Regions from separate parts of the Virgibacillus sp. CM-4 genome, predicted to be linked through region 2. Evidence: predicted binding sites of a transcription regulator. Region 2 holds the regulator's gene; the other holds the start of a gene.
The links. Region 2 encodes LexA, which represses DNA repair genes until DNA is damaged. Its sites were predicted from a motif close to CGAACATATGTTCG; they were not measured.
Positions count from the first base shown of each region.

Region 1: the regulator LexA is predicted to act here: its motif matches at 1,102-1,115, upstream of recA (recombinase RecA).

Region 1 is NZ_AUQA01000006.1:655,983-666,678, reverse strand. Features, by position in the region: gene M948_RS36660 (competence/damage-inducible protein A) at 1-1,010, shown strand, start outside; gene recA (recombinase RecA) at 1,184-2,221, shown strand; gene rny (ribonuclease Y) at 2,471-4,033, shown strand; gene M948_RS36645 (TIGR00282 family metallophosphoesterase) at 4,146-4,943, shown strand; gene M948_RS36640 (stage V sporulation protein S) at 5,050-5,310, shown strand; gene miaB (tRNA (N6-isopentenyl adenosine(37)-C2)-methylthiotransferase MiaB) at 5,505-7,073, shown strand; gene M948_RS36630 (RicAFT regulatory complex protein RicA family protein) at 7,075-7,503, shown strand; gene cotE (outer spore coat protein CotE) at 7,630-8,193, shown strand; gene mutS (DNA mismatch repair protein MutS) at 8,335-10,696, shown strand, end outside.
Region 2 is NZ_AUQA01000006.1:552,990-563,685, forward strand. Features, by position in the region: gene acnA (aconitate hydratase AcnA) at 1-60, opposite strand, end outside; gene M948_RS36035 (ATP-binding protein) at 300-1,424, opposite strand; gene M948_RS36040 (DUF2621 family protein) at 1,674-2,147, shown strand; gene M948_RS36045 (CcdC family protein) at 2,174-2,653, opposite strand; gene M948_RS36050 (response regulator) at 2,677-3,063, opposite strand; gene M948_RS36055 (Na(+)/H(+) antiporter subunit B) at 3,078-3,506, opposite strand; gene M948_RS36060 (cytochrome c biogenesis CcdA family protein) at 3,572-4,276, opposite strand; gene M948_RS36065 (YneF family protein) at 4,462-4,683, opposite strand; gene sirA (sporulation inhibitor of replication protein SirA) at 4,729-5,187, opposite strand; gene tkt (transketolase) at 5,326-7,329, opposite strand; gene M948_RS36080 (DUF896 domain-containing protein) at 7,443-7,673, opposite strand; gene M948_RS36085 (YneB family resolvase-like protein) at 7,795-8,433, opposite strand; gene lexA (transcriptional repressor LexA) at 8,717-9,340, shown strand; gene M948_RS36095 (hypothetical protein) at 9,788-10,090, shown strand; gene M948_RS36100 (hypothetical protein) at 10,155-10,454, shown strand; gene M948_RS36105 (hypothetical protein) at 10,592-10,696, shown strand, end outside.

The DNA.
Region 1 (10,696 bases), 100 kb from region 2:
TAACTCGGGAAGCTTTTCAAAACATCAGCCAACTTTCCATGATCGAACATCAACCATCCATGGAAAAGATAACAGCATATTTTGCCAAACAACAAGCAACAATGACGCCAAATAATCGGAAACAAGCAAGAGTATTTGAAGGTGCTGAGGTTTGGTTAAACAATGCTGGTATGGCTCCGGGGATGTGTGTGTCTTTTCAAAATAGAACATGGATCTTCTTACCTGGTGTGCCAAGAGAAATGAAAGCATTGGCAACGGAGCATCTGTTCCCGCTCGTTCAACAATTAGTAGGAAAAAATGAAATTATTAAGTCGAAAGTGTTGAAGTTTATTGGTATTGGAGAATCTAAATTGGAGCATGAATTGAAAGATATTATTCAAGCTCAAACAAATCCAACGATTGCCCCGCTAGCTCAGGATGATGGGATTGTCATTCGCTTAACTGCTAAGAGTGAGTCAGATCTTCAAGCTAGTCAACTAATTGAACATACAGAAGACCAGATAATAAATCGAGTAGGCTCATATTTTTATGGATCTGATCAAGACACGTTAGAAGGGAAAGTGATCGACCTTCTAATAAAGAAACAGAAAAAACTTGCAGTAGCTGAAAGTATAACTGGAGGTTTATTTACAGGGAAAATATCTTCTGTTTCTGGCGTTTCTTCTGTTTTTGAAGGTGGAATCGTCAGTTATGCTGCGCATGTTAAGCAACATGTATTAGATATTTCGGAAGAGACATTGACCGACAAGGGTACCATTAGTGAAGCATGTGCACTTGCCATGGCTAAAAATGTTGCTGCTAAGCTAGGAGTGCCTGTTGGAATAGGATTTACTGGTGTTGCTGGACCGGATGAGGTTGAGGGACAACCTGTAGGGACCGTGTATATCGCTATCTATGATGATGGAAAAGAACAAGTAGAAAAATGGATGTTTCAAGGTGATCGTAATACGATTAGAAATAGAGCCGTATTAAAGGGAATGGAACTTCTCTACAAATGGCTAAAATCATAAAATATAAGTTTAAATGATTATCATTTTAAATAATTTCATTACTTGGGTTAGCTGTAAATCTATTTTTATCTCATTTCCGCTTCAGAAAAAGGGAACATTTATTCGATTTATTGCTTGGCAAACGATGAAAAAGCATGTATGATAGAACTAGATTATTAAAGGAGGACGACGCTTTGAGTGATAGAAAACAAGCTTTAGATATGGCGTTAAGACAGATAGAGAAACAGTTCGGTAAAGGGTCTATTATGAAACTAGGCGAACAAGCAGAACAAAAAGTGGCAACCATCCCTAGTGGTTCATTAGCATTAGATGTAGCTCTTGGAATTGGTGGGTATCCTCGTGGCCGAGTTGTTGAGATTTATGGTCCGGAATCCTCTGGTAAAACAACCGTAGCGTTACATGCTATAGCTGAAGCACAACGTCAAGGGGGACAAGCCGCTTTTATTGATGCGGAACATGCGTTAGACCCTACTTATGCACGTGCTTTAGGTGTTAATATAGAAGAACTTTTACTTTCACAGCCAGATACTGGCGAACAGGCCTTAGAAATTGCTGAAGCACTTGTGCGTAGTGGTGCAGTCGATATTATTGTGGTGGATTCAGTTGCTGCCCTTGTGCCAAAAGCTGAAATTGAAGGTGAAATGGGTGATTCCCATGTTGGGTTACAAGCTAGGTTAATGTCACAAGCCTTACGTAAATTATCTGGAGCAATTAATAAATCAAAAACGACGGCGATATTTATTAACCAAATTCGTGAGAAAGTTGGCGTTATGTTTGGAAATCCTGAGACTACACCTGGTGGACGGGCGCTGAAATTCTATTCCTCCGTTCGATTAGAAGTACGACGAGCAGAGACGTTGAAGCAAGGGAACGAAATGGTAGGAAATAAAGCAAGAATAAAAGTAGTTAAGAATAAAGTTGCCCCGCCATTTAAACAAGCAGAAGTAGATGTCATGTATGGTGAAGGGATATCTAAAGAGGGCGAAATTATTGATATTGGCTCCGATTTAGATATTGTAAACAAGAGTGGTGCTTGGTATTCTTATAATGAAGAACGTCTTGGTCAAGGACGGGAAAATGCCAAGCAGTTCCTAAAAGAAAATACTGATATGATGGCAGAAATACATGCAGCAATTCGAGAGCACTATGGTTTAGACGAAGAGCCGAAAGAAGAAGAACAACAAGTTGGTCAAGAAAGCTTAGATGTATAATGCTATTTACATCCCCTTGCGATAGAAGCAAGGGGATTTTTACTATAAGAATAATGTATTACCAATATTTTCAATCAATATGAGGTGAAGTTGTGACGTTTCCTTGACATTCGTATAGTACACAATTAAAATTAAATTTGTATAGATTTATCATATCAATGATATAATTTATTGTTATTACACGCATTAAAACTGTTACATGCCGACAATAATGAATTGTACAATTTTATAGCAATAGGAGGTGAAATCATGGACAGTCTTATACTCATCTCCATTTTGCTTGTAATCCTAATCGTCGGTATTGTTGTTGGTTATCTGATTCGTAAATCTATTGCAGAAGCAAAAATCTCTAGTGCAGAAACATTAGCAAAGCAAATCGTTGATGAAGCACATCGAAATGCTGACGCTTCCAAGAAAGAAGCGCTTCTTGAAGCAAAAGATGAAAACCATAAGCTTCGTCAACAAACGGAAGACGAACTTCGTGAACGGAGAAATGAAGTTCAAAAGCAAGAAAATCGTCTGATGCAAAAAGAAGAAAATCTAGACAGGAAAAGTGAGTCACTAGATAAGCGTGAGCTTATGTTAGAAAAGAAAGAACAGTCTCTAACAGAAAAACAACAACAAATTGAAGAAATGGAAAGCAAAGTGGAAGCTATGATACAAGAGCAGCAAACGGAGCTTGAGCGCATTTCGGGATATACTACAGACCAGGCTAGGCAGATTATTTTAGAACGAATTGAACAAGATGTTGCACATGAATCAGCATTATTAATCAAAGAAGCAGAAAATCGTGCAAAAGAAGAAGCAGATAAGAAAGCTAAAAACATTCTATCATTAGCTTTACAACGCTGTGCTGCTGACCACGTTGCTGAAACAACCGTATCGGTTGTTAATCTTCCTAATGATGAGATGAAAGGACGTATTATTGGTCGTGAAGGTCGTAATATTCGAACACTTGAAACGCTGACAGGAATTGATTTAATTATTGATGATACACCGGAGGCAGTAATACTATCTGGATTTGATCCAATTCGTCGAGAAACTGCTCGTATAGCGTTAGAGAAACTCGTACAAGATGGGCGTATTCACCCGGCTCGTATTGAAGAGATGGTGGATAAAGCAAGACGCGACGTCGACGAATATATACGTGAAATCGGGGAAGAAACAACATTTGAAGTGGGAGTGCATGGCTTACATCCCGATTTGATTAAGATTCTTGGGCGTTTAAAATATCGTACAAGCTATGGACAAAATGTCTTGAAGCACTCAACGGAAGTAGCATACTTATCAGGTTTGCTTGCTGCTGAACTTGGTGAAGATGAAACATTAGCAAGAAGAGCTGGCTTACTGCATGATATCGGAAAAGCAATCGATCATGAAGTAGAAGGAAGCCACGTTGAAATTGGTAAAGAGTTGGCTGTTAAATACAAGGAGCATGAGGTTGTTATTAATTCAATAGCTTCTCACCATGGTGATGAAGAGCCTACTTCGATTATTTCCGTGTTGGTAGCTGCAGCGGACGCGCTTTCTGCGGCTAGACCTGGAGCTAGAAGTGAGACGCTAGAGAATTATATTAAACGATTAGAGAAATTAGAAGAAATTTCGGAATCGTTCACAGGTGTAGAGAAATCATTTGCTATTCAAGCTGGTAGAGAAATTCGAATTATGGTGAAACCAGATGAAATTGATGATGTAGAATCTGTTCGAATCGCACGAGATATTCGTAAGCGTATCGAAGGAGAACTTGATTATCCAGGTCATATCAAAGTAACTGTAATTAGAGAAACGAGAGCAGTTGAATACGCAAAATAAAAAGTGGTCTGAGGGCCGCTTTTTATTTTGCGGTGGAATCAAGCTATGCTTTGACAATACATACCCATTGTGGAAAACTGAAAGTACTATAATAGATAGGATGATTGAATAAATGAAGATATTATTTATAGGAGATATCGTTGGATCTCCAGGAAGAAATATGGTACAAGAATACCTACCAAAATTAAAAGAAAAATACAAACCAAACCTAACAATCGTAAATGGAGAAAATGCAGCCTCAGGAAAAGGGATTACCGAGAAAATATATAAACAGTTATTAGATTGGGGAGCTCAAGTAGTAACTATGGGTAATCATACTTGGGATAAAAAGGAAATATATGACTTCATCGATGATGCTTCGAATATGATTAGACCAGCAAACTTCCCTGAAAACAATCCAGGAAAAGGAATCATTTATATCAATATTAATGGTGTGGAAGTTGCGGTAATTAATCTACAAGGAAGGACGTTTTTGCCGCCAATTGACGATCCCTTTACAAAGGCTGATGAATTAATAGAAGAAGCAAAACAAAGAACAAACATCATTTTTATCGATTTTCATGGTGAGGCAACCAGTGAGAAACAAGCGATGGGCTGGTATGTTGATGGTAGAGTAAGTGCTGTAGTAGGTACCCATACCCATACACAAACAGCAGATGAACGTATATTACCAGCAGGAACCGCATATATATCTGATGTAGGAATGACAGGCCCGTATGATGGTATACTGGGAGTTGATAGAGAATCGGTAATGAACCGTTTTTTAACTTCTATGCCAGTACGTTTTGAAATTACAAAAAAGGGAAGAAGTCAATTAAATGGTTTTTTTGTTACCATTGATGATAAAACGGGAAGGGCAAAAAGTGTAGAACGTATTTTAATTAATGATGACCATCCGTTTTTCATTTGATTATTTGAATGTTTTGAATTATTAATGCATAATAGGGTAATAAGCTAACATCTCCAGGAATATAGTAGGTATAGAACTATAATAGTAAATGAAGGAGGTACTAGTAATGGAAGTATTAAAAGTGTCAGCAAAATCAAATCCCAATTCAGTAGCAGGTGCACTTGCGAACGTCTTAAGAGAACGTGGATCAGCAGAAATTCAGGCCATCGGAGCTGGTGCACTAAACCAAGCTGTGAAGGCAGTAGCAATCGCCAGAGGATTTGTTGCACCTAGTGGAGTAGACCTTATCTGTATTCCAGCTTTTACTGATATTTTAATTGATGATGAAGAACGTACCGCAATCAAATTAATTGTAGAACCTAGATAGATATGACGGAAGAATAGAAAATAAAAGTGTTACGACTAATCGTAGCACTTTTTTTATGACAATAAGGAGATATAACTTATCTATAGATGTCTTTTTATTGGAAGGCATCAGATTAATATTGTTAAAATAAATAGAAACGTTTATACTGTAATAATGGGAAAATTATCTTCCAATCAATAGAAAGGAGATATATCATGAACGAAGAACAGCGTAATCATCAAGCGCAAATTAAACAGGTCGATCCAATGGACAAAAGATCCAGTCAAGATAAACCTTTAAGTGAAAAGACTAGTGCAGATTTTGCGAAGTATTTTGAAACTACCTATGAACCACCAAATTTAAACAAAGCTAGAAAACGTGGTCGCGATAAAGTAAATGTTCATTATGATTTTGGTATTCCTGAAGATATGGAAAATATCGGTAAAGGCAAAAAGTTTTTAATACGTACATATGGCTGCCAAATGAATGAGCATGATACGGAAGTAATGGCGGGAATATTAACAGAAATGGGCTATGAACCTACTTCTGAAACCAATGAGGCAGATATTATCTTATTGAATACTTGTGCAATCCGAGAGAATGCTGAGAATAAGGTGTTCGGTGAAATTGGTCATTTAAAGCCGCTAAAGTTAGAAAAACCTGACTTGATTTTAGGAGTGTGCGGCTGTATGTCGCAGGAAGAATCCGTTGTAAACCGGATTATGAAGAAACACCAACATGTTGATCTTATATTCGGAACACATAATATTCACCGCCTGCCGCACCTTGTAAAAGAAGCAATGTTCGGTAAAGAAAAAATTGTTGAAGTATGGTCAAAAGAAGGCGATGTTATTGAAAATTTACCGAAAGCTAGAAAAGGAAAGATTAAAGCTTGGGTAAATATTATGTATGGTTGCGATAAGTTTTGTACATATTGTATCGTACCAATGACTCGCGGAAAAGAGCGAAGCCGCTTACCAGAAGATATTATTCAAGAAGTACGTCATTTAGCAGCTCAAGGTTATCAGGAAATCACTTTGTTAGGACAAAATGTAAATGCCTATGGAAAAGATTTAGAAGATATGGAATATGGCCTTGGTGATTTAATGGAAGATCTTCACCGGATTGACATCCCAAGAATTCGATTTACTACCTCTCATCCAAGAGATTTTGATGATCGACTAATCGAAGTGTTAGCCAAAGGTGGTAATCTTCTTGATCATATCCACCTTCCTGTCCAATCTGGGAGCAGTGAAATATTGAAGAAAATGAACAGAAAATATACCAGAGAATCCTATTTGGAACTCGTTCGCAAAATAAGAGAAGCCATGCCTAATGCAACCTTGACAACTGACATCATTGTCGGATTCCCAAACGAAACCGAAGAGCAATTTGAAGAAACAATGAGTTTAGTTGAAGAAGTAGGTTTTGAAGCTGCTTATACCTTTATTTATTCTCCACGTGAAGGAACACCAGCAGCACGTAAAAAAGACGATGTTCCAGAAGAAGTAAAAAAACAACGGTTATATCGCTTGAACGAGTTAGTAAACAAACAATCTGCTGAATCAATGAAGAAGTATCAAGATAAAGTAGTTAAAGTCCTTGTGGAAGGTGAAAGTAAGAAAGATCCAGATATTTTAGCCGGTTATACAGAGAAGAACAAATTGGTTAATTTTAAAGGACCAACGTCTTCAATTGGTAAGATTGTAGAAGTAAAAGTAACAGAAGCGAAAACGTGGTCATTAAATGGTATAATGGTAGAAAAAACAGTTGAGGTGGAGTAGTATGGCTGAATACACACGAAAACAAGTACTTGATGAGGCCAAGAAATTAGCAGGCATGCTTGCAAGCACAGAAGAAATTGACCGCTTTAAGCAAGTCGAGGCTAAAATTAATGAAAACAAAAAAGTACAGCAGTTAATTACAAAGATAAAAGCATTGCAAAAACAAGCAGTTAATTTACAGGCTTATGGAAAAAAAGAAGCTTTAAAACAAGTAGAAGAGCAAATAGATATTTTTCAAGCTGAGATTGATGCTATTCCAGTAGTTCAGGAATTTAAAGAATCACAAGTGGTAGTAAATGATGTATTGCAGCTTGTTTCTGGAACCATCGCAAGAGAGGTTACGAATAATGTTATAGAATCAACTGGTGGCGATATCCTAGCTGGAGAAACAGGGTCTAAACTAAAAAACAAATCCGGCTGCAGCCATTAACAATTGGACAGGAAAATAATTTCCTGTCTTTTTTCCATCCTTTCTTCCTTTTTCATAAATAGCTATGCACTTTAGGTATTTGTCTTGCATAAAATGACTATGAAAAAAGAGGAGGTAAAGGTAATTATGAGTTTTCTAGATAATGAATATAGAGAGATCATTACGAAAGCGGTATGTGGCAAAGGTCGCAAATTCTCACAAGAAACACATTCCATTTCGCCATCACATAGACCTTCAAGTATTCTAGGATGCTGGGTAATTAATCATTTATACAATGCAAAGAAAAAGTCCAAAGACACAGTTGAAATCAATGGCAGCTACGATATTAATATTTGGTATTCGTATAATGATAATACAAAAACAGAGGCAATTACAGAGCGTGTAACTTATTGCGAAAAGGTTCCATTGTCTGTAAAAGATGACCACTGTTTAAATGATGACTTTGATGTGATTGCGAAAGTGATTCAACAGCCTAATTGTCTAAACTGTAATATTGAAAATAAAGGGCATAAAATTGTGGCGGAAATTGAGCGGGAATTTATTGTGCAAGTAATTGGCGATACGAAAATAGCCGTTCGTGTAGACCCTAAACGGGAAAAATTTGAAGATGACGATGACCATGTTTGGGATTATGAATTAACCGATGATGAACTCGAAGAAGTAGAACCAGATTTTCTTCATAAAGATTAAATAAAATTACGAGGGATTCTATTCCTCGTAATTTTTTTGTTTTGTGAAATGTGAATGATCGATCGTATCGATTCATCGAATGTCTGCGATATTATATGCTATAATAGCAGAAGAATACTTGGGATTTTTGGGGGATAAAACATGACAAAGAATACACCAATGATGGAACAATATTTAAAAATTAAAGCGGAGCATCAGGATGCATTTCTTTTCTTTCGATTAGGCGATTTTTATGAAATGTTCTTTAATGATGCGATTGAAGCGGCTAGAGAACTAGAGATAACTTTAACGAAGCGAGATTCAGGCAAGCAAGAACCGATCCCAATGTGTGGTGTTCCATATCACTCTGCAGCGAATTACATAAAAGTATTAGTTGATAAAGGATATAAGGTTGCTATTTGTGAACAGGTGGAGGATCCCAAGTCTGCAAAAGGCGTAGTTAAACGAGAAGTTATTCAATTGATTACACCTGGAACAGTAATGGAAAAGAATATGTTAAATGAGAAGGAAAATAACTTTATAGCGAGCCTATCCCATTTTAATCATTCCTACGTGATCGTTTATAGTGATTTATCAACGGGGGAAAATCGCTTGGTTCTATTCGAAAATGGGTGGGATGCCGTCCTTCATGAATTATATCATCAGCCAATTAAAGAAATTGTAATATCCTCCAATTTACCCGAGGGATTGCAGAACCAATTGCGTGAACGGCTTCATGTCACCCTATCTTATCAAGATGAAGTAACTTTTAATGCTGAATATCGCAGTCTTTGTGAGAATTTACATGATGATCGTCTGTTAACATCACTAAGTAGACTGTTAAATTATATACAGTATACGCAAAAACGATCACTTGAACATATGCAGCCAGCAGAAATAATTCATTTGAGTTCCTATTTATCATTGGACATGTATTCCAAACGGAATTTAGAGCTTACAGAAACAATGATGAAGAAAGAAAAATACGGGAGTTTGTTATGGGTATTGGATAAGACGGTAACAGCAATGGGAGCAAGAATGCTTAAAAAATGGTTAGAGCGCCCATTGTTGAACAAACAGCTGATAGAAGAGAGACTTGAAATCGTCGATCGTTTTTATCAGCAGTTTATGGATCGTGATGATTTACGGGAGACCTTAAAGTCAGTGTATGATTTAGAAAGACTCGCAGGAAGAATCGCATTTGGCAACGTGAATGCACGTGATCTCCTACAATTAAAGGAATCATTATCAAAGGTTCCTCGATTAAAAACGATTTTAAAACAATTTTCACAGCCTGTTGTCCAAAATCTGGCAGATCAGTTTAATTACCCGGAAGCGGTTGTTGATTTATTAGAAACGAGTTTAGTAGGGGATCCTCCCATTTCTATTAAAGAGGGAGGGATCATTAAAGACGGCTACCACCAACAACTTGATACTTATCGTGATGCTTCGAGAAACGGAAAACAATGGATAGCGGAACTCGAACGGAAAGAAAAAGAAGAAACAAATATAAAATCATTAAAGGTAGGATATAATCGAGTATTTGGCTACTATATAGAAGTAACTAAAGCCAATTTACATCTGCTTCCTGAGGGGAAATATGAACGAAAACAAACCCTAACAAATGCAGAAAGGTATATTACTCCAGAATTAAAGGAAAAAGAACAATTAATATTAGAAGCGGAAGAAAAGAGTGTCGAGTTAGAATACCAATTATTTATTGATATTCGTGAAAAGATGAAAGAACATATCCCTGCATTACAGCAATTAGCCGAAGCGGTAAGTTATGTAGATGTCTTACAAGGATTTGCTACGGTAAGTGAAGCGAATAATTATGTACGTCCTACTTTTGTAGAGAATCAGTTATCCATTGAAAAAAGTAGGCATCCAGTTATTGAACAAGTAATGAAAGAAGGTACCTTTGTTCCAAATGATATTGTCTTAAATGAGGATAAAAGTATTCTATTAATAACTGGTCCAAATATGTCCGGAAAGAGTACATTCATGCGTCAATTGGCGCTAACGGTAATTATGGGTCAAATTGGCTGTTTTGTTCCTTGCGCGTCCGCTGATTTACTTTTATTTGATCAAATCTTTACGCGGATTGGAGCGGCTGATGATCTTGTAGCTGGACAGAGTACTTTTATGGTAGAGATGCTTGAAGCAAATCATGCTATTTCGAATGCGACAGATCGCAGCCTTATCTTGCTTGATGAAATTGGCAGAGGGACTAGTACGTATGACGGTATGGCCTTAGCACAAGCAATTATTGAATATATCCACAATCATATTCATGCAAAGACGCTTTTCTCTACACATTATCACGAATTAACTGATCTGGAGCAAACCTTGCCAAGGTTGAAAAATATTCATGTTCGTGCTGAAGAGTATGAAGGGAATGTTGTCTTCTTACACCAAATTAAAGAAGGAGCGGCTGATGAAAGTTATGGCATTCATGTTGCTAAGTTAGCTGAACTACCACCGTCATTAATTGAACGTGCCAGTTCGATATTACAAGAATTAG
Region 2 (10,696 bases):
GTAAGTTTTTCCATTGAGTTCAAATTGCTTTTTTGCATTAAATGAATTACTCTTCCCCATGTTTGTACCCCTTTCATCATACGTTGTCGCAAATTGTAACAATCGGCAATACGTATCACTATCTTTGAAACTATAAAAATCAAAAAACTCTTACTCACTTCTTCTATATTAAAGGATATGGCAACATAAAACAAACCATTAACCCTTTAATCCCTATAGCAATAATTTATGAGATGCGATAAGTATTACTTATACATAATTCTGCATCTCCTCATAACTTATTATCAATGAAACTTATATTAATTCATAATCACAGGAAAAAGGATGCGAAATGTACTACCCATTTGTTCATTCGCTTTAATCTCAAGAAATGCATGATGTCTTTCTAATATTTGTTTTGTAATCATGATACCCAGACCAGTACCGCTTTGTTTTGTTGTAAAAAAAGGTTCTCCTAATTTATGTATAATCTCTTCTGGAATGCCCGGACCTTCATCAACAATATTAATCTCTACATGGGTATCTGTGGAATGTGTAATTAGTCGAATCTTCCCACCATCATCCATAGCTTCAATTGCATTTTTCACTAAATTTATAAGTACTTGTTTTACTTGTGATCGATCACAGAATATCTGTTCTTTCTTAGATATCGTATATTCAATTTCAATATTCTTCATTTTTGCCTGGGGTTGCAATAAGACAACGACATCGTGAATCATCGCAGCTATGGATTCCATTTTCTTATTATCTGTTAACGGCTTTGAAATGAAAAGCAGCTCTGAAGTGATGGTTTCCATCTTTTCTATTTCTTCTATCATAATGTTATAGTATTCTTCTTTACGTTTTACACCAGCCTGCAGTAATTGTAAAAACCCCTTTAGCGAAGTTAGCGGATTTCTGATTTCATGAGCAATCCCAGCTGCTAGTTGACCAGCAACTGACATCTTTTCAGATCGAATCATCATCTCCTCTACCTCTTTTTTATCACGAATATCGGCAATTGTGGCTAAATAATAAGTTCTACCATTCTCCTGATCTACGATTTTTGCAGCAGAACACTCAGACCAAATATACTTTCCATCCCTATTTACTACGTTCATTGTAAAACTTTGCGTCTGAGTATGTGTTTCATCAAAATTGTCTTTCATATAACTTGCGTCTTCAGCAGAAATCAACTCATGCCATAACTTTCCCACTAAATCAGATGGGTGGTATCCAAGGATCGATTCGACTGTTTTAGAAACATAAGTAAGCCTCCCTAATGCATCCAAAACTAGAATGATATCATGACTATTATTTTCAACCCATGCAAGCATAAATGAAGGCAGTGAGGATAATTGTGGGTTATTCAGCTGCGTTGGTTCTGTTTCAGCAATATGGATAGTCTCCTTATCATCCCTCATTCGGTTATCGTACCCCATCATTTTTCCCCCTTTATTCGCAAATTTCAACAATTCCTTTCTTCTACAGACTATGATATGATGTAATCTTTGATAGTATGACACTTGTTTGTAAAGCTTTTTCAACTTATAATAATATTATCTACGTACATAACTAAACATCCAATTATTAGTAATCTTACTATAAGTGATCAAAAAAATAAATTAAATAATTAAAAATTTTGTCACATTCCTGCGAATTTTTGGGAAAAAATAGAAGAATAAGGTGAAATTATGTCGGTTATTGTTGATTATTTAATAATTATCTGGTGCTTTTTGATGATTGGGCTTATGACAATCGGTGGTTTTTTCATGTTCCGAAAATTTCTTAAAAAACTCCCAAAAAAAGATGGTAAATCAACGATGGATTGGGAGGAATACTATGTTAATAAAACAAAGGATATGTGGAATGAAAAGGAGAAAGATTTATTAGAAGAATTAGTAGCTCCGGTTCCGGAATTATTCCGTGATGTAGCTCGACATAAAATAGCTAGTAAAATTGGAGAAGTTGCGCTTATGAAGAATCAGCAAGTGATTAATCAAGAAACATTAATTGAAGGCTATATCATTGCAACTCCTAAGCGTGACCATAAGTTCTTACGAAAGAAATTAGCACAGAAGAACATTGATACTGCCCCTTATGAGCAATTTTTTCTTCAATCGAAGGAAGATTACCAAAATAACTGGGAAACCAATTATCGCAAATAAAAGCGCCAGGATTATCCTGGCGCTTTTTATGAATTTATTTTCATATTTAACTGCTTCTCCAGTTGTAGATATTTATAAAGCATAGCCAGCCTCCAAGTTACAATCATTCCGAAAGCTAACATGAAAAACATTCCGCTCGTTTCTCCAACTGATATATGGCTTCCAATCGCAACTTTAACAGCAATTCGAAAAATAAGTAGACCACATAGAATAAAAATAAACGATTTTGAAGGGATTAAATAGATATCTTGATCCCTTATTTCAAACTTGGATGTTTTTATTAAAAAGATAGAACAAATCATTCCAACTGCAATTGCTTCAACTACCTGATACCAGCTTATTTGAAATACGGGAAACAAAAACATTAGCGCACCTGTACTCATAAAAAATGGAGGTAGAATAATTTTCTTTACGGAAGCAGGTTTCTTAGCAGCTTTTAGCCGTATAAAAATCATAGATACCGCCATAATAGCAGCACCTACTGTCGTTGCAATGAACCAAAACATTATGTAATCACTCTTTCTATTGCCTAATTACTCGTCATGGATTCATCCTGTAAATTCAGCACGCGATTGACTGTATCAATTACACGATTCTCATCAAAAGGCTTCATAATAAAGTCTCTGGCACCCGATTCTATCGCTTCAACGACAACCTTTTGTTGACCCATTGCAGAGCACACAATAATAATTGCGTTTTCATCCATATTCATAATTGCTTTAATGGCGTCTATGCCGTTCATGACTGGCATAGTTATATCCATCAGTACTAAGTCTGGTCGCAATTCTTGATAGAGACTGATCGCTTCTTCTCCATTTTCTGCTTCCCCAATTATTTCATGTTGTTTATGCTTCAATAAGGTAGAAAGGGTTGTTCGCATAAATTTAGCATCATCCACAACTAAAATCTTGCTCATCGCCTTCCCTCCTACTATTTCTTATCATTGGCTATCGTTAAGATAATTGTCATCATAACACCCACGACGGTTAAATAAACTCCTACATCAAAGATCATTGCCGTTGCTAATTCTATCTCCCCAAAAATAGGAAAGTGAAAGTAATCAAATGTTTGTGATAGAAATGGAACATCAAATAGGAAAGATCCTACTCCAGTACCAACAGCAATAGCAAGCCCTATTGGAATTAATTTTGTAAAATTAATTGGTAATACTTTCTTAACAACGTCAAACCCATAAGACATATTCATTAGTAGGATGGCACCTGATGTCATTAAACCACCTACAAATCCACCGCCCGGAGAATTATGACCAGCAAGCAGTAAATAAACAGCAAATCCTAGTAATATAAAGGCAATTAGAGATGTAGTGGTGCGTAGGATAAGATCGTTCGTTTTGTACATAGTGTGTTGCCCCTTTTTATAGCGTATATATTATTTATTTTAATATAAAAATAAAAGAAAATCCATTAGAAACCAGTAAAGCCAAATAATCCAGCCAAATAGGAAGTTAAAGCGGTCATCCAATCAAAGAAGAGAGCAACCCCCATAAAAATCATAATATAACCACCAATCTTTACTAGGTTTGAGCTATGTTTCTTGATCCAAGTAAGTCGACCAATAAAGAAAGACAAAAGAAAGAAAGGTACAGAAAAACCTAAGATATAACTGATCATCATGAGCATACCCGTATCCGGATTAGTAGCTGCTAACGATAGTACAATTCCTAATATAGGACCAGTACAAGGTGTCCACCCTAATGAAAACGCTAACCCAATTAAAAAGGAACCAGCAAACCCGGCAGGCCGATTTTTAAAAGTGATTTTTTTATTTTTCATCAAAAAATCAAAATTTAATACACCAATAATTACTAATCCGAAAAAGATAATTAGGATTGCACCTATTTGCCGAATAATATCCTGATACATTAATAAGAATTGCGAAAAGCTGGAGCTTACAAAGCCCATCATAATAAACACTGCAGAAAAACCTAATAGAAAGAACAGTGTATGTAAGATACTTCTAACGTTAAGCATTTTATTATCATCTTTTAATTCACTTACACTCATCCCTGTTATATAAGAAAGAAAAGCTGGATAAAGCGGTAATACACAAGGAGAGATAAAAGAGAGAAATCCTGCTCCAAAGGCAATAAATATATTTATTTCAGACATTGTCCCCCTCCTTCTATTTTGATGTGTTCATTGTATCAAATGACAAGCCTGCTTACGTTATTTATATTTGACAATAAACCAAAAATTCATTATTTTTTTCAATAGAATACCCCTTACTTCATAGAGTTACAAAAGTAAGGGGTATATTTGACGCTATGAACGCTTCTAAGTATATCAATAAGTGCCTATTTTCCTGATTGATTGTTCATTGCACGCATCATTTGATTAATTTTCTTTTGTGATGGCTTTTGCCCCATTTGCATCATTAACGTACGAAGCATTTGCTCATTAATTGGCGGATTCTTTTTTAAATAGCTCATCATATATTTTCTCGCAATGAAAAATCCAAGAGCAACACCAGCAATTAATGCTGCTATAGCAATTAGTACGACCCAAATCGTGTCCATGTAAAGCTTTCCTCCTTCGTGTTGTCTCCTATACAGTATAGTAAATCAAAGAAAAGAATACAATACTTGTTCCCTTCCTGTTTTACTGTATCTCAGAAGTGGTGCTATCCAACCAAAATTTTGAATATTATCTCCAACGATGAAGAGTAATGGCTGAAATTGGCGTAACATCGGGAAAAGCAACGCTTCTGCATCCTGTAATGTTTTACAACGAAATTTTAATTGTTTTTCACTCATATGTAAAGAAATATAGGTTTCTTTGTTATATATTTTTAAAGTATGATGGTTATCTTGCTTCATCATAGTAAATGTTTCATTTTTTTTGAGGTAATCAATGACTACATTTTCATTAAATTCATACGTAATAAATTTAAACTGTTTAGATAAATCCTCTCTTTCTGGATCTGTTTGATAATCTTTGAAGAATCGATATAAGATGCCACTTTTATGGAAGTAATGGGTAGCTACTTCTTCTTTTATCCAAAATATAGAATACGTATACATAGTCTTTTCCTCCTCTATAAAAACTATTATTACGTATTCTAATTTAAAAATCTGTCAGTTTGTATTACAAAAAACCACTTCTTTTGTCGAAGCCAAAAAAAGATGGTCTAAACAATATAGACCATCTTTATATATGCATTAATCTACGTAAGATTCTACCTGTTTAACAACATTATCTACAGTAAATCCATATTCTTCTATTACTTTTTCTCCTTTAGCAGAAGCGCCAAATGTATCAATACCAATTACTTTTCCATGTTCACCTACGAAACGTTCCCAGCCAAATGGAGAAGCCATTTCGATTGCAACACGGTTCTTCACTTCTGCAGGAAGGATCTTTTGCTTATACGTATCATCTTGAGAATTAAAACGGTCCCAAGATGGCATGCTTACAACTCGTACATCCATACCTTTTTCTTTTAATGCAGCTTGAGATTTAATTGCTAATTGAACTTCAGAGCCTGTTGCAATTAAGATTGCATCTGGTGTCACTTTTTCAGCGTCACTTATAACATATGCTCCTTGTTTTACACCTTCATATGCATTGTCTTTCGTTCCTTCTAAAGTAGGAAGATTTTGTCTGCTTAATACAAGCGCTGTTGGCGTATCAGTTGATTCTAATGCTAAGCGCCAAGCAGCTTGAGTTTCATTCCCATCTGCTGGTCTGATTAGCGATAGACCTGGCATTGCTCGTAATGAAGCTAATTGTTCAATTGGTTCGTGTGTTGGACCGTCTTCACCAACTGCGATCGAATCATGAGTGAATACATAGGTTACTGGCATATTCATAATAGAAGATAGTCGTACTGCAGGTCGTAAATAATCACTAAATACAAAGAATGTACCAGCATAAACATTCAATCCACCATGCAATGCCATTCCATTTAATGCAGCGCCCATAGCATGTTCACGGACACCAAACCAAATATTCCTTCCTGCATAATGATTACGTGAGAAATCATTTTCTTCATTAATCGTCGTCTTATTTGAACCTGCTAAATCAGCACTGCCGCCAAAGAAGTTTGGAACTGTATCAGCAATGGCATTAAGTACTTTCCCAGATGAAGCACGAGTAGCTAATGTATCCTGCTCTGGTTCAAATACTGGTAATTCTTTTTCCCATCCTGCTGGTAAATCACCTTTTAATGCTAATTCAAATTCTTGTGCAAGTTCCGGATATGTTTCCTTGTAAGAATCCAATAACTTGTTCCATGATGCTTCCGCTTCAGCACCATCTTTTACAATTTTTTCATTAAAATCTTCATAAACTTCCTCAGGGACATGAAACTCATCATGGGTCCATTTATAGAATTCTTTTGTTAATTTTACTTCATCTCCACCTAATGGTGCGCCATGAGATGCAGCTGATGCTGATTTATTCGGTGAACCATATCCAATAATGGTTTTCACTTCAATCAAAGTAGGCTGTTCTGTATTTTCTTGAGCTAATTTGATGGCATTTCGTATAGCATCTAGATCATTTCCATCTTTTACTGTTAAGACTTGCCATCCATAAGCTTTGAAACGCTCTTCTGTATTATCAGAGAAAGAACGATCTAAATCACCATCAAGTGAGATATCATTCGAATCATATAAGGCAATTAATTTCCCTAATCCTAAATGGCCTGCTAAGGAAGCAGCCTCATGGGAAATACCTTCCATCAAATCACCGTCACTTACAATAGCATAGGTGTAGTGATCAACAATGTTGAAGTTGTCTTTATTGAATTTCGCTGAAAGATGCGCTTCAGCCATTGCCATTCCAACAGACATTGCAATACCTTGTCCAAGTGGACCTGTTGTCGCTTCTACCCCATCCGTATGATGTACCTCCGGGTGCCCAGGAGTTTTAGATCCCCATTGACGGAAGCCTTTCAGATCATCAATGGTTACATTATACCCTGATAAGTGCAACAGACTATAAAGCAGCATTGAACCATGTCCAGCTGAAAGAACAAAGCGGTCGCGATTGAACCACTTAGAATGCTTCGGATTATGATTCATAAAATCAGTCCAAAGTGTATAAGCCATAGGTGCTGCACCCATTGGCAAACCTGGATGACCAGAATTAGCATTTTCAATAGCATCAATCGACAACGTACGAATTGTATTAATAGATTGTTGCTCAATAGTATTCGACATAATAAACCCCTTCCACTTTTTCATCATTGTACTCTTATCATTTTATAACGAAACATTAGTTGCCACAAGCAAAAACAACATTTTCGTTAATTTGTTTTTCTTTTCCTTTATTTTTATTCTTTATCTTTTTTTTGCATATCCTTTACTTTTTGAGGTGTTACATCGTTCCCTTTTGGATCTACCACCTTCATTGATTTAAATTGGTTTTTGAAGGAACTTCGTACATTTTTTAAGTACTCTTGGCGTAATGTTTGTTGTTCCTTCTTCTCCTTATCGGTTAGCCCATCAGCTTTTGCCTTTTTTGCTAACGCATTAATACGTTCGATTTTTTCTTTAGAAAGCATATATATAACCTCCATTAGAGTTTATCAGTGACTTCCGAATTCTTAGTGTTGTTCAACATAAAAAGGCAAGAACACAAACGTTGCTCTTGCCTTTATATCTTACCTATACCCTATCATATATTCAAGTATTTTGAAACTCTTGGTACCTGCGATGAACCGTTGCCTTGGATACAGAATAACCTAAACCATTTAAAGTTGTGGCTATTTCTTTGAAGGTTAAGTTATTTTGTCTTAATCGTACTACCTCTTCTATTGGGAATGTTTTTCTTTCTCTTCCTGGGGCTTTATTTTGGTTAGCTAGATTTTTAGTTGGATCATAGCCATCTTGAATTGCTTTATTCATCCCTCTTTTTATTTTTGCATTATGTATTTTACGTTGGTATTCTTCTACAATCCCAACAATTTGTAATACCATTGAATCCGCCTCGGATAATTCCAGTTTTCCTTCATGATAAGAGGTATAGATAGGTATCTCTAATTTATGTAAATGATGGAAAAGCGCAATCTTGGTGTTTCCCCTTCCTAAACGAGTTTCATCTTGAATAAGTAAGCAATCTGCCTTCCCATCAGAAATTAATTCAAGTATCTCAAATATACCTTCACGATCTACTTTATATCCACTTTCTTGTTCCTGAATACAAGTTACCACTGTAAACTGATGGCTTGCAGCCAATTCTAATAACTCATCTTTTTGTCTTGCTAATGATGTTTCTTGTTCCTTTTTATCTGTACTTACTCTACAGTATATAATGGCGCGCAAAATACCAATCTCCTATCCAAATTCCTTAACTTGTAATAATAGAATAATATAAGAAACCTAAAGTTAGTGCAAAGGCTATGAGGTAAAATGCGTCTGTTTTTGTCAGTTTCTGAAACATTGCAAAAATCCCTCCTCATCATTTAGAACAGTTGTTCGTTTTCCTGTTTATAGTATTACACGAACATATGATCTTGTCAACCGATTTTTCGAACGAACGTTTGCATTTAGAATTACCCGATGGTAAACTAGTAATAATTAATTCTATGCGCGAGGTGATCAATGCATGACCAAACTATCAAAAAGACAACAAATGATACTTGATTATATTAAAGATGAAGTAACGAAAAAAGGATATCCGCCTTCTGTCCGTGAAATCGCTGAAGCTGTTGGTCTAGCATCTAGTTCAACTGTTCATGGACATTTATCAAGAATAGAAAGTAAGGGGTATATTCGCAGAGACCCTACGAAACCACGAGCAATTGAAGTGATTGATCTTTCAGACGATAGTCAAATTCCTAGAGAGGAAGCGAGGTATGCCCCAGTTATTGGTAAAGTTACGGCTGGATTACCGATAACAGCGGTAGAAAATATTGAAGAATTTATTCCGCTTCCAACTACTAGTGCCAATCCAGAAGATAATTTATTTGTATTGGTGATTGAAGGTGAAAGTATGATTGAAGCGGGAATTTTAGATGGGGATATGGTTATTGTTAAGCAGCAAAACACAGCACAAAATAGTGATATTGTTGTTGCGATGACAGATGAAGATGAAGCAACTGTGAAACGATTCTTTAAAGAAAAAGACCACATACGTCTCCAACCTGAAAATGCAATGATGGAACCATTAATTTATGATAATGTTACCATCCTAGGGAAGGTAATTGGATTATATCGTACTATTCATTAAAAACTGCCGCTTGGCAGTTTTTTTGCTACAACAGTAATCAAGTGGTAAACAAAAACCGCATCTTCAAATAAGGAAGACCAAGTATAGGAGAGCTGTTTATGAAAGACAAACTATTGCTTGTCGGTCCATGTCCGACCTACAAGCTATTATCATTGAAGGTATTAATTAAGACAACTGCCTTTTTCCTAACAGCTGTTTTACATATTTCCCTTATCTGAATGCCTATTACGGGCTGGTCATCTTCGCTAGTTTCTCCTCTATTACCCATAAATGAGCCAAATACTTCCTAGACAGTTACCTTATTTTCAATTACCAAAACCTTGTATTCTATGGATTTACGTCATCTTTTCTAGTAAAACAAACTTTTGACATAAGACACAAGCCATTTCAGCTTCTCGTTGCTTGAATATAATAGCATTATCTCAACGAAAAGGAGGAAAAGATGATATGTGGAGAAAGCATAACTGTGGAAGAAACAACCGCGTTTTTGACAACTCTAATGACGATGTAGAAGGTGTAACTGATGCTAATGGTGATAGCTTCGACGGAGAATTCTTCTTTAACGAAAACGATAACGACAATGATAACGACAACGATTTAAAGAACAAAAATCGTAATTTTAACTTTGCAAAAGTCTCTAATAGCGGTAATTCCTATGTGAAATGTGGTTCAGATTCTGATGAAGAATCCGAAGCTGGTGATTCAGATAGAAAGAAGAAGAAGAAGAAAAAGAAGAAATGTGACTATTAAGCATTAAGAAAGTGGGATATGTCTCATATCCCACTACCTTTATTTAGAAAGTGAGGGAAACTCATTGCCAAGAGCAAACAATTTATTTCCAATCCGGCCGAATGAAAATGGTCACTCCGATAATCAAATTTCAAACAAATCTACCGTAAGACACAGCGGTAATTCCGATGTAGATGTAAATGTAATTGTAGATACAACACCGATGGCTTATGCTATGCTTTGCTCAATGTTAGCTTCAAAGCAGATATCCGATCGTGAGTTTGATGATGCTGTGAAGAAGCTAGACGATTTAATTTCTAAAAGAAAAAAACCATCTGTCAAAGAAGTTAATGATATCATCCGACCAAATCAAACAAATCGATGAAATTAAGAAGGCTCCCTTCTTAATTTCTACATATATCTACACTTTTAAATTTTTGTAAAAAATAGGTTATATAGCTATTTTATATGCAGCCACTTTGCTATAATTACTTGGTATTTACATCGTAAGAGAGTGATTAAATGATGGAAAGATATTTAAAAAATGCTATACATATGAAATGTTCTTTAATTGAGATCAGCTTACTTATTGAACTAAACAAGAATTATCCCAAATTTATTGCAATA